2 regions of the Streptomyces sp. NPDC051987 genome follow, and region 1 is predicted to be linked to the other one. Evidence: riboswitches for the same ligand, from Rfam matches in the RefSeq annotation. Region 1 holds a riboswitch; the other holds the start of a gene.
The links. Region 1 has a riboswitch for glycine ahead of gcvP (aminomethyl-transferring glycine dehydrogenase). Riboswitches for the same ligand answer to the same signal wherever they lie in the genome.
Positions count from the first base shown of each region.

Region 2: it holds a riboswitch for glycine, as region 1 does, so the genes downstream of both, gcvT (glycine cleavage system aminomethyltransferase GcvT) here and gcvP (aminomethyl-transferring glycine dehydrogenase) in region 1, are expected to answer to the same signal.

Region 1 is NZ_JBFAXI010000016.1:1,799-6,003, reverse strand. Features, by position in the region: gene gcvP (aminomethyl-transferring glycine dehydrogenase) at 1-2,728, opposite strand, end outside; glycine riboswitch at 2,907-3,000, opposite strand; gene AB0M11_RS11705 (PRC-barrel domain-containing protein) at 3,115-3,495, shown strand; gene AB0M11_RS11700 (DNA polymerase IV) at 3,575-4,205, opposite strand, start outside.
Region 2 is NZ_JBFAXI010000049.1:14,179-18,383, forward strand. Features, by position in the region: gene AB0M11_RS24910 (enhanced serine sensitivity protein SseB C-terminal domain-containing protein) at 1-457, opposite strand, end outside; gene AB0M11_RS24915 (enhanced serine sensitivity protein SseB) at 703-1,494, opposite strand; gene AB0M11_RS24920 (AAA family ATPase) at 1,595-2,263, opposite strand; glycine riboswitch at 2,452-2,549, shown strand; gene gcvT (glycine cleavage system aminomethyltransferase GcvT) at 2,708-3,835, shown strand; gene gcvH (glycine cleavage system protein GcvH) at 3,959-4,205, shown strand, end outside.

The DNA of each region.
Region 1 (4,205 bases):
CGCCCAACGCGCCCGCGGTGTGCGGAGCACCCCGCAGCGGGTTGTCGTCGGCGGTCCACTCCCCCGCTCCGACCTTGTCGATCTCCGCCCGAATGGCGATCATCGCCGCGCAGAACCGGTCGAGCTCATCGAGGTCCTCGGACTCGGTCGGCTCGATCATCAGCGTGCCGGCCACCGGGAAGGACATCGTCGGCGCGTGGAAGCCGTAGTCGATGAGCCGCTTGGCGACGTCGTCGACGCTCACCCCGGTCGCCTTGGTCAGCGGCCGCAGGTCGATGATGCACTCGTGCGCGACGAGCCCGCCGGGCCCGGTGTAGAGCACGGGGTAGTGCGGCTCCAGCCGCTTGGCGACGTAGTTGGCGCTGAGCACGGCCACCTGGGTGGCCCGCTTCAGCCCCTCGCCGCCCATGAGCCGGACGTAGGCCCACGAGATCGGCAGGATCCCCGCGGAGCCCCACGGCGCGGCCGAGACGGGCCCGACGCCCGTCTCCGGCCCGGCGGCGGGCTGCAGCGGGTGGTTCGGCAGGTACGGCGCCAGGTGGGCCCGTACGGCCACCGGGCCGACGCCGGGACCGCCGCCGCCGTGCGGGATGCAGAAGGTCTTGTGCAGGTTGAGGTGGGAGACGTCGCCGCCGAAGTGGCCCGGCTTGGCGACCCCGACCAGGGCGTTCAGGTTGGCCCCGTCGACGTACACCTGGCCGCCGGCCTCGTGCACCTGGGCGCAGATGTCGGCGACGTGCTCCTCGAACACGCCGTGCGTGGACGGGTACGTGATCATCAGTACCGCGAGCTCGCCCCGGTGCTGCTCGATCTTCGCCCGCAGGTCGTCGACGTCGATCTCGCCGTCCTCGGCGGTCTTCACGACGATGACCTTCATGCCCGCCATCACGGCGCTCGCGGCGTTGGTGCCGTGGGCCGACGACGGGATCAGGCACACGGTCCGTTGCGCGTCGCCGTTGGCCCGGTGGTACGCGCGGACGGCGAGCAGCCCGGCCAGCTCGCCCTGCGATCCGGCGTTGGGCTGCAGCGACACCTTGTCGTACCCGGTGACCTCGGCGAGCCGCTCCTCCAGCTCGCGGATGAGGGTGAGATAGCCCTCGGCCTGCTCGGCGGGCGCGAAGGGGTGCAGCTGGCCGAACTCCGGCCAGGTGACCGGTTCCATCTCGGTGGTCGCGTTGAGCTTCATGGTGCAGGAGCCCAGCGGGATCATGCCGCGGTCCAGCGCGTAGTCCCGGTCGGCGAGCCTGCGCAGGTAGCGGAGCATCGCCGTCTCGGAGCGGTGCTGCTGGAAGACGGGGTGGGTGAGGTAGCCGTCGGTGCGCAGCAGCGCCTCGGGCAGCGTGTCCTCGGTCACGGCGTCCAGCGCCTCGACGTCGCCCTCGACACCGAAGGCCGCCCACACGGCGCCCAGCTGGGCGCGGGTGGTGGTCTCGTCACAGGCCATGGAGACGTGGTCGGCGTCGACGAGCCGCAGGTTGACGCCGTTCTCCCGGGCGGCGGCGACGATGCCGGCGGCCTTGCCGGGCACGCGCGCGGTGAGGGTGTCGAAGTAGGCGCCGTGCACGATCTCGACACCGCCGGCCTGGAGGCCCGCGGCGAGGATCGTGGCGTAGCGGTGCGTACGCTGGGCGATGGCCTTGAGCCCCTCGGGGCCGTGGTAGACGGCGTACATGCCGGCCATCACGGCGAGCAGCACCTGCGCGGTGCAGATGTTGCTGGTGGCCTTCTCCCGGCGGATGTGCTGCTCGCGGGTCTGCAGCGCCAGCCGGTACGCCTTGTTGCCGTCGGCGTCCACGGAGACGCCCACGAGCCGTCCGGGCAGGCTGCGGGCGAACTTCTCGCGGACCGCCAGGTAACCGGCGTGCGGCCCGCCGAAGCCCATCGGGACGCCGAACCGCTGGGTGGTGCCGACGGCGATGTCCGCCCCCAGCTCGCCCGGCGAGGTCAGCAGGGTCAGCGCCAGCAGATCGGCGGCGACGGTGACGAGGGCGCCCAACTCGTGCGCCTGGTCGACGACGGCCTTGATGTCGCGTACGGCACCGGAGGCGCCGGGGTACTGGACGAGCACGCCGTTGATCTCGCGCGTGGCGAGGTCCGCCGGGATGCCGTCGGCGAGGTCGGCGACCACGACCTCCACGCCGGTCGGTTCGGCCCGGGTCCGGATCACGGCGATGGTCTGCGGCAGCGCGTCCGCGTCGACGACGTAGACGCCCTTCTTGTTCTTGCCCATGCGCAGCGACAGGGCCATGGCCTCGGCGGCGGCGGTGCCCTCGTCGAGCAGCGAGGCACCGGAGGTGGGCAGCCCGGTCAGGTCGGCGACCACGGTCTGGAAGTTCAGCAGCGCTTCCAGGCGGCCCTGGGAGATCTCCGGCTGGTACGGCGTGTACGCCGTGTACCAGGCGGGGTTCTCCATCACGTTGCGCAGGATGACGGGCGGTGTGAAGGTCCCGTAGTACCCCAGGCCGATCATCGAGCCGAGCACCTGGTTACGGTCGGCCAGCGACCGCAGCTCGGCCAGCACCTCGGCCTCGGTCCGGGCGCCGGGCAGGTCCAGCCGGTCGGCGTTCTTGATCACGTCCGGCACGGCGGCCGCGGTCAGCTCGTCGAGCGAGCCGTAGCCGACCTGGGCGAGCATCTTGGCCCGAGCCTCGTGGTCGGGGCCGATATGGCGCTGCTCGAAGGGAATACCCTGCTCAAGCTCGGAGAGCGGAACACGCTGGGCGGTCATTGCGGAGGCCTCCTGGTCTGACGCGACCTTCGAGGGGTACCCCGGCACGGGTACCCCGACGGCCTCCCCCTCTGTCATCTCAACCTGAGAGCTTCACCGGTACGCCCTTGCGGACCACCGGCTTTCACCGTCGGTGAGAGCGGACACCGTCGACGTCCGCCCTGCTTTCCAGAGTGACCTCGTCCGTGCGGTACGTGAGCCTGAGAGATTCCGGGGAGGATTTGCTCCTTCGGCGCCTCCGGCTTCCCGGAGGACTCTCCCGCACGGGGTCAGCAGCCGTCAGCCAGCCTACCAGCGGGGGCAACACCGGAGCCTTCGAGTGGCCGCCTCCTCCAATGTGCTCTTTTGTAGTGCTTACGGATGAGTTGCGACCAAGTGGAGGGCCCGTGCAGACCGACATCGATCCGCGCAACCTGATCGGCCGCAAGGCGTTCGACCGCAACGGCACGAAGATCGGCACGATCGACGAGGTGTACCTCGACGACGCGACGGGCGTGCCGGAGTGGGCGGCCATACGCACCGGCCTGTTCTCCCGGGACGCCTTCGTGCCCCTGGAGCCCAGTGAGCTGGTCGAGGGCACCCTCCACGTCCCGTTCGACCGCGCCCTGATCAAGGGCGCCCCCGACTTCGGCGTGGGCCGCCACCTCTCCCCCGAACAGGAACTCCAGCTCTACCACCACTACGGCCTCGACACGGCTCCCCCGCCCCACGACCACCCCGACCACGACTTCGGCAAACTGGCGGGCACGGAGGACGCGGGGGCGTGACGGCCGACGGCACGTGCGGGCACTTACACCCTGCTGGCGGCGGTCAGCGTCCCCCCTCCATCCCCGCCCACGCTCACGCTCACGCACGCACCCCGGCCCCCGGACTCCCCGGCACCAACGGCAACGGCTCCGCCGGCTCCAGCTCAGGGTCCTCGACCCGGAACGTCCGCACCCTCCCCGGCTCCGACGAACCCGGCGTCTCGAACCGCACCGTCACCCGCCCGAGCCCGCTCCCCTGCACCCATCCGTGCCCGTACTCGGCATGCCGCACGTCGTGTCCCGCAGGCCACCGACGCTCGGCGACGGCCTGCTCCTCGGCGACCGGCTCCGCCACGTCCTCCTCCGCCGCGAACTCCGCCGCCCCCTCCCCGGCCGCCGCCTGCGCGAACAGGTCCTCCTGCGTGTAGTCGGCCAGCCCCGACACGCCCACCCCCAGCAGCCGCACACCCCCCGTGGTGTCGACCGAGTCCAGCAGCCGCGCGGCCGCCTCCCGCACCACCGCCGGATCGTCGGTCGGCCCCCGGAGCGTCTCCGACCGGGTCAGCGTCGAGAAGTCGTACCGCCGTACCTTCAGCACGATGGTGCGCCCCGACAGCCCGGCCCCCCGCAGCCGCCGGACACACCGGTCGGCCAGCCGCTGCACCTCGAACCCCACCCGCATCCGGTCATGGATGTCGACGTCGTAGGTGTCCTCGACCGACACCGACTTG
Region 2 (4,205 bases), on a different contig from region 1:
CGTAGAACTGCGGGACCTCGACGGCCGGTTCGGTGAGCCGCAGCGGACCGGCCGGCTGGCGGTCCAGGCCGGTGGCGATGCGGCGCAGGTCGAGCCAGGGGATGCCGACGCCGCCGCCCGGGGCGTGCGGGTTGAGCCAGAGACCGAAGTGGTCGGGGTAGAGCGTGCGGGCCACGTCGATGCCGTCGACGACCTCGTACGACCGGTTCCAGCCGCTCGCGGAGAGCTCCTGGGCCGAGGTCACGCACGGGGCGTAGCCGTGGCCGTCGACCTCCATGTTCCCGTACTGGGCGTCGGGGGAGCCGGCCTGGCCGTGCCAGAGCAGCATCCAGATCTGGCCGGAGGAGGGCGTGGCGAGGGCGCGGAGGAGTGCCTCATAGGCGTCGTAGCGCCCGGGGGTTACCTGGCGCAGCATGTGCTCGACCTGTCCGGTCGCCGCGGTGCCGCTGGCGCTCACGTGTTACCGCCCCTTCATTGAGTTACCCCGCGTATGAGGGTTGCCCCGCGTTCGGAGACAGCTTATGCGCCCAGGGGGCCGGGGCCGATTGTCCGTGCGCGGGTGCGGCTTCGTGGTGGCCGGCCGCCCCCACGCGGTGACCGGCCGCACCCACGCGGTTGCCGGCCGCGCCCACGCGATGGCCGGCCGCACCCACGTGGCGCAGCCCGCCCACCGATCCGGTCCCGCGCCCCTGACGGGCGCGTTCAGTGGCCGTACTGGTAGAAGGGCCGGACGTGTTCGCGCATCCAGTGGCCCACCGGGTCGTCCGCGACGTCCAGCAGCACCAGGTTCACCGGCCACTGCACCGGGGCCCGGCCCAGTGCCTTGCCCAGCGCGTCCAGGGGCAGGGCCCGCAGGTCGCCCTCCCACTGGGAGAGTTCGACGCCCACGAACATCACCGGGTCCGCCGTCTCGATCGCGGCCAGGCAGCGGCGGGCCGAGGCGACCACGCCGATCGCCGCGAACTCCGCCGACGCCGCGGCCAGGAAGTCCATCGGCTCGTCCTGCCAGTCCGGTTCGAAGAGGCGGACCCGGCCGCCGGAGGCGGGGCCGTCCAGCTCGGTGCGCCCGGTCCGGCAGAGCTCGGCGACCGCTCCCGGCGGCAGCGGGAGACCGACCACCCCGCCGGGATTCACGGCGATGCCGACCTGCGGGGGCAGGCCGCGGGCGAACTCGACGGCCGGGGCGATCGTGTACGAAAGGTGGGAGCCGGCGACCAGGCGGAACTGCTCCTCGGAGCTGAAGACCGGCACGTACACCTGGCCCTCGATCTGCGTGGTGGGCAGGTCCAGCGGGCCGCTGTGCGGGCCGCCGCCCTCCGGCAGCGGGATCCACAGGAAGCTCCGGCCCAGTACCTCGATGAGCCGGCCCGCCGCCGCGGGCACGCCGAGGGAGGCCGACAGGACCTCCTCCAGTTCGTTGCCGGGCCACCCGCCGTGGGGGTGGGGGTGCGCCTGTGCCGGGAAGTCCGCGGGAATGTCCGCCGGGAAGTCCATCTGCCTACCACCTGCTGGAAACCGCTGCTGAGGGTGGAAAGGCTAGCGGGTGGCACCGACGACGCCACCCCACCAGCCGGTTCGGGACGGGCCGGCGGTCTCAGCACGCGAAGGCGATCCGGCGCAGTGCGTCCGCCGCCGCCCGGTCCAGCAGGACCGCCGAGCCGACGCCCGCGGGCAGGTCGCCCTTCTCCACCGCGCGCAGCAGCCGGCCGGCCGCCCGGCGGTGGCGCAGGAAGGCGTACCGGGAGACGCCCCGGCCGCGCTCCCGCTGGCCGTCCAGCGCCGTGCCGGCGGTGACGTCCAGGAGGAGCAGGTGCAGGGTGCCGCCGCGGCGGCGGGCCTCGCGGGCCAGCCAGTCGCGGACCCAGGCCTGGGTCCCGCAGTCGTGCACGACCACGCCCTCGCCGGTGCCGAGGGCCCGGCGCAGCCCGGCGTAGTGGGCCAGGCGGACCAGGGGGCGGTAGACGGCGTACGGCAGGAGGCGGGCCAGGCGGGCGTCCCAGCGGTCGCGGGTGTCCTGGGAGTCGATGCGCAGGCCCTGGACGGTGCGGTGCATCAGGGTGGACTTGCCGCTGCCGGGCAGCCCGGTGACCACCACCAGATCACGGGCGCCGAAGAGCAGTCCGTGCGGGCTGTGCCCGGCGCGGTCGCGCAGGTCGCGGACGACCGGCGCGGGGCCCGCTCCGCAGCGCTCCCGGGTCCGGGCCGTCCGCTGCTGGGGCAGGGCGACGCCCGTGGTCGTCGCGTATGCCGTGGTCCTTGTCACCGTGACCGTCCTCCCTGGGGGTTCAGGAAAGGTTCTCCCCACTTAATGTAAAGAGAAGGTAATGCACGATGTCTCGCGGTTCGGTGCGCGGCGTGCCACAGCCGTGTCACAGCGGCGGGAACCGAGTCCGGCTGCCGTGCGGCCGGGCGGCGTGCAATGATGTCCGCGCCAACTGCATACCGGCCGCTTGAATCCGCGCGGGAGAGTCCCCAGCCGTCGTCGCTGGGGCGCCGAAGGAGCAAGTCCCTCCCTTGAATCTCTCAGGCCCCGTTACCGCGCGGGCGAGGCACATCTGAAAAGCGGGCCGCTGTGTCAGTGGCTCCACCCAAGGTGCAAGCCGTGCCCACGTTCGTGGTCAGGGCGAACCTCTCAGGTTCCGATGACAGATGGGGAGGACAGACCTCGCCTGTCATGCCCTTGGGACCTCCGGGAGACGACCGACCGATGAGCAGTACCGATTCCGCCGCACTGCGCCACACCGCGCTCGACGCCCTGCACCGCTCGCTCGGCGCGACCATGACCGACTTCGCCGGCTGGGACATGCCCCTGCGCTACGGCTCCGAGCGCGACGAGCACGTCGCGGTGCGCACCAGGGCCGGGCTCTTCGACCTCTCCCACATGGGCGAGATCACCGTGACCGGGCCCCAGGCGGCCCAGCTGCTGAACCACGCCCTGGTCGGCGACATCGCCGCCGTGGGCGTCGGCCGCGCCCGCTACACCATGATCTGCCGCGCGGACGGCGGCATCCTGGACGACCTGATCGTCTACCGGCTCGCCGAGGCCGAGTACCTGGTCGTCGCCAACGCCTCCAACGCCCAGGTCGTCCTCGACGCGCTCGTGGAGCGGTCCGCCGGGTTCGACGCCGAGGTGCGGGACGACCGGGACGCGTACGCCCTGATCGCGGTCCAGGGACCGGAGGCGCCGGGGATCCTGAAGTCGCTGACCGACGCCGACCTGGACGGCCTGAAGTACTACGCCGGCCTGCCCGGCACGGTCGCGGGCGTGCCGGCGCTGATCGCGCGCACCGGCTACACCGGCGAGGACGGCTTCGAGCTGTTCGTGAAGCCGGAGCACGCCGTGGAGCTGTGGCAGGCGCTGACCGAGGCGGGCGCCCCGGTGGGCCTGGTGCCGTGCGGGCTGTCCTGCCGGGACACCCTGCGCCTGGAGGCGGGCATGCCGCTGTACGGCCACGAACTGACCACGGAGCTGACCCCCTTCGACGCCGGGCTCGGCCGGGTGGTGAAGTTCGAGAAGGAGGGCGACTTCGTGGGGCGCGCGGCGCTCGCCGAGGCCGCCGCCCGTGCGGCGCAGAACCCGCCGCGGGTGCTCGTCGGCCTGGTCGCCGAGGGGCGCCGGGTGCCGCGCGCCGGGTACTCGGTGGTGGCCGGCGGCGAGGTCGTCGGCGAGGTCACCTCCGGTGCCCCCTCCCCCACTCTGGGCAGGCCGATCGCCATGGCGTACGTCGACGCGGCGCACTCGGCGCCGGGCACGGCGGGCGTCGGCGTGGACATCCGGGGCAGTCACGAACCGTACGAGGTCGTGCCGCTGCCCTTCTACAAGCGTCAGAAGTGACCGCCGCTACCGGCGTCGGCACCCGCCACCGGGCGTGACCTGGCGCACATCGCCGCTGGTCACAAGCGTTCCCAGCAGTCCCCCATTCACCAGCACTCCCCCGCGTACAGGAGAATTCAGGCCATGAGCAACCCCCAGCAGCTGCGTTACAGCAAGGAGCACGAGTGGCTGACGGCCGCCGAGGACGGCGTGGCCACGGTCGGCATCACGGAGCACGCGGCCAACGCGCTCGGTGACGTCGTCTTCGTCCAGCTCCCGGCGGTCGGCGACACGGTGACCGCGGGCGAGTCCTGCGGCGAGCTGGAGTCGACCAAGTCGGTGTCCGACCTGTACGCGCCGGTCACCGGTGAGATCACCGCGGTCAACGAGG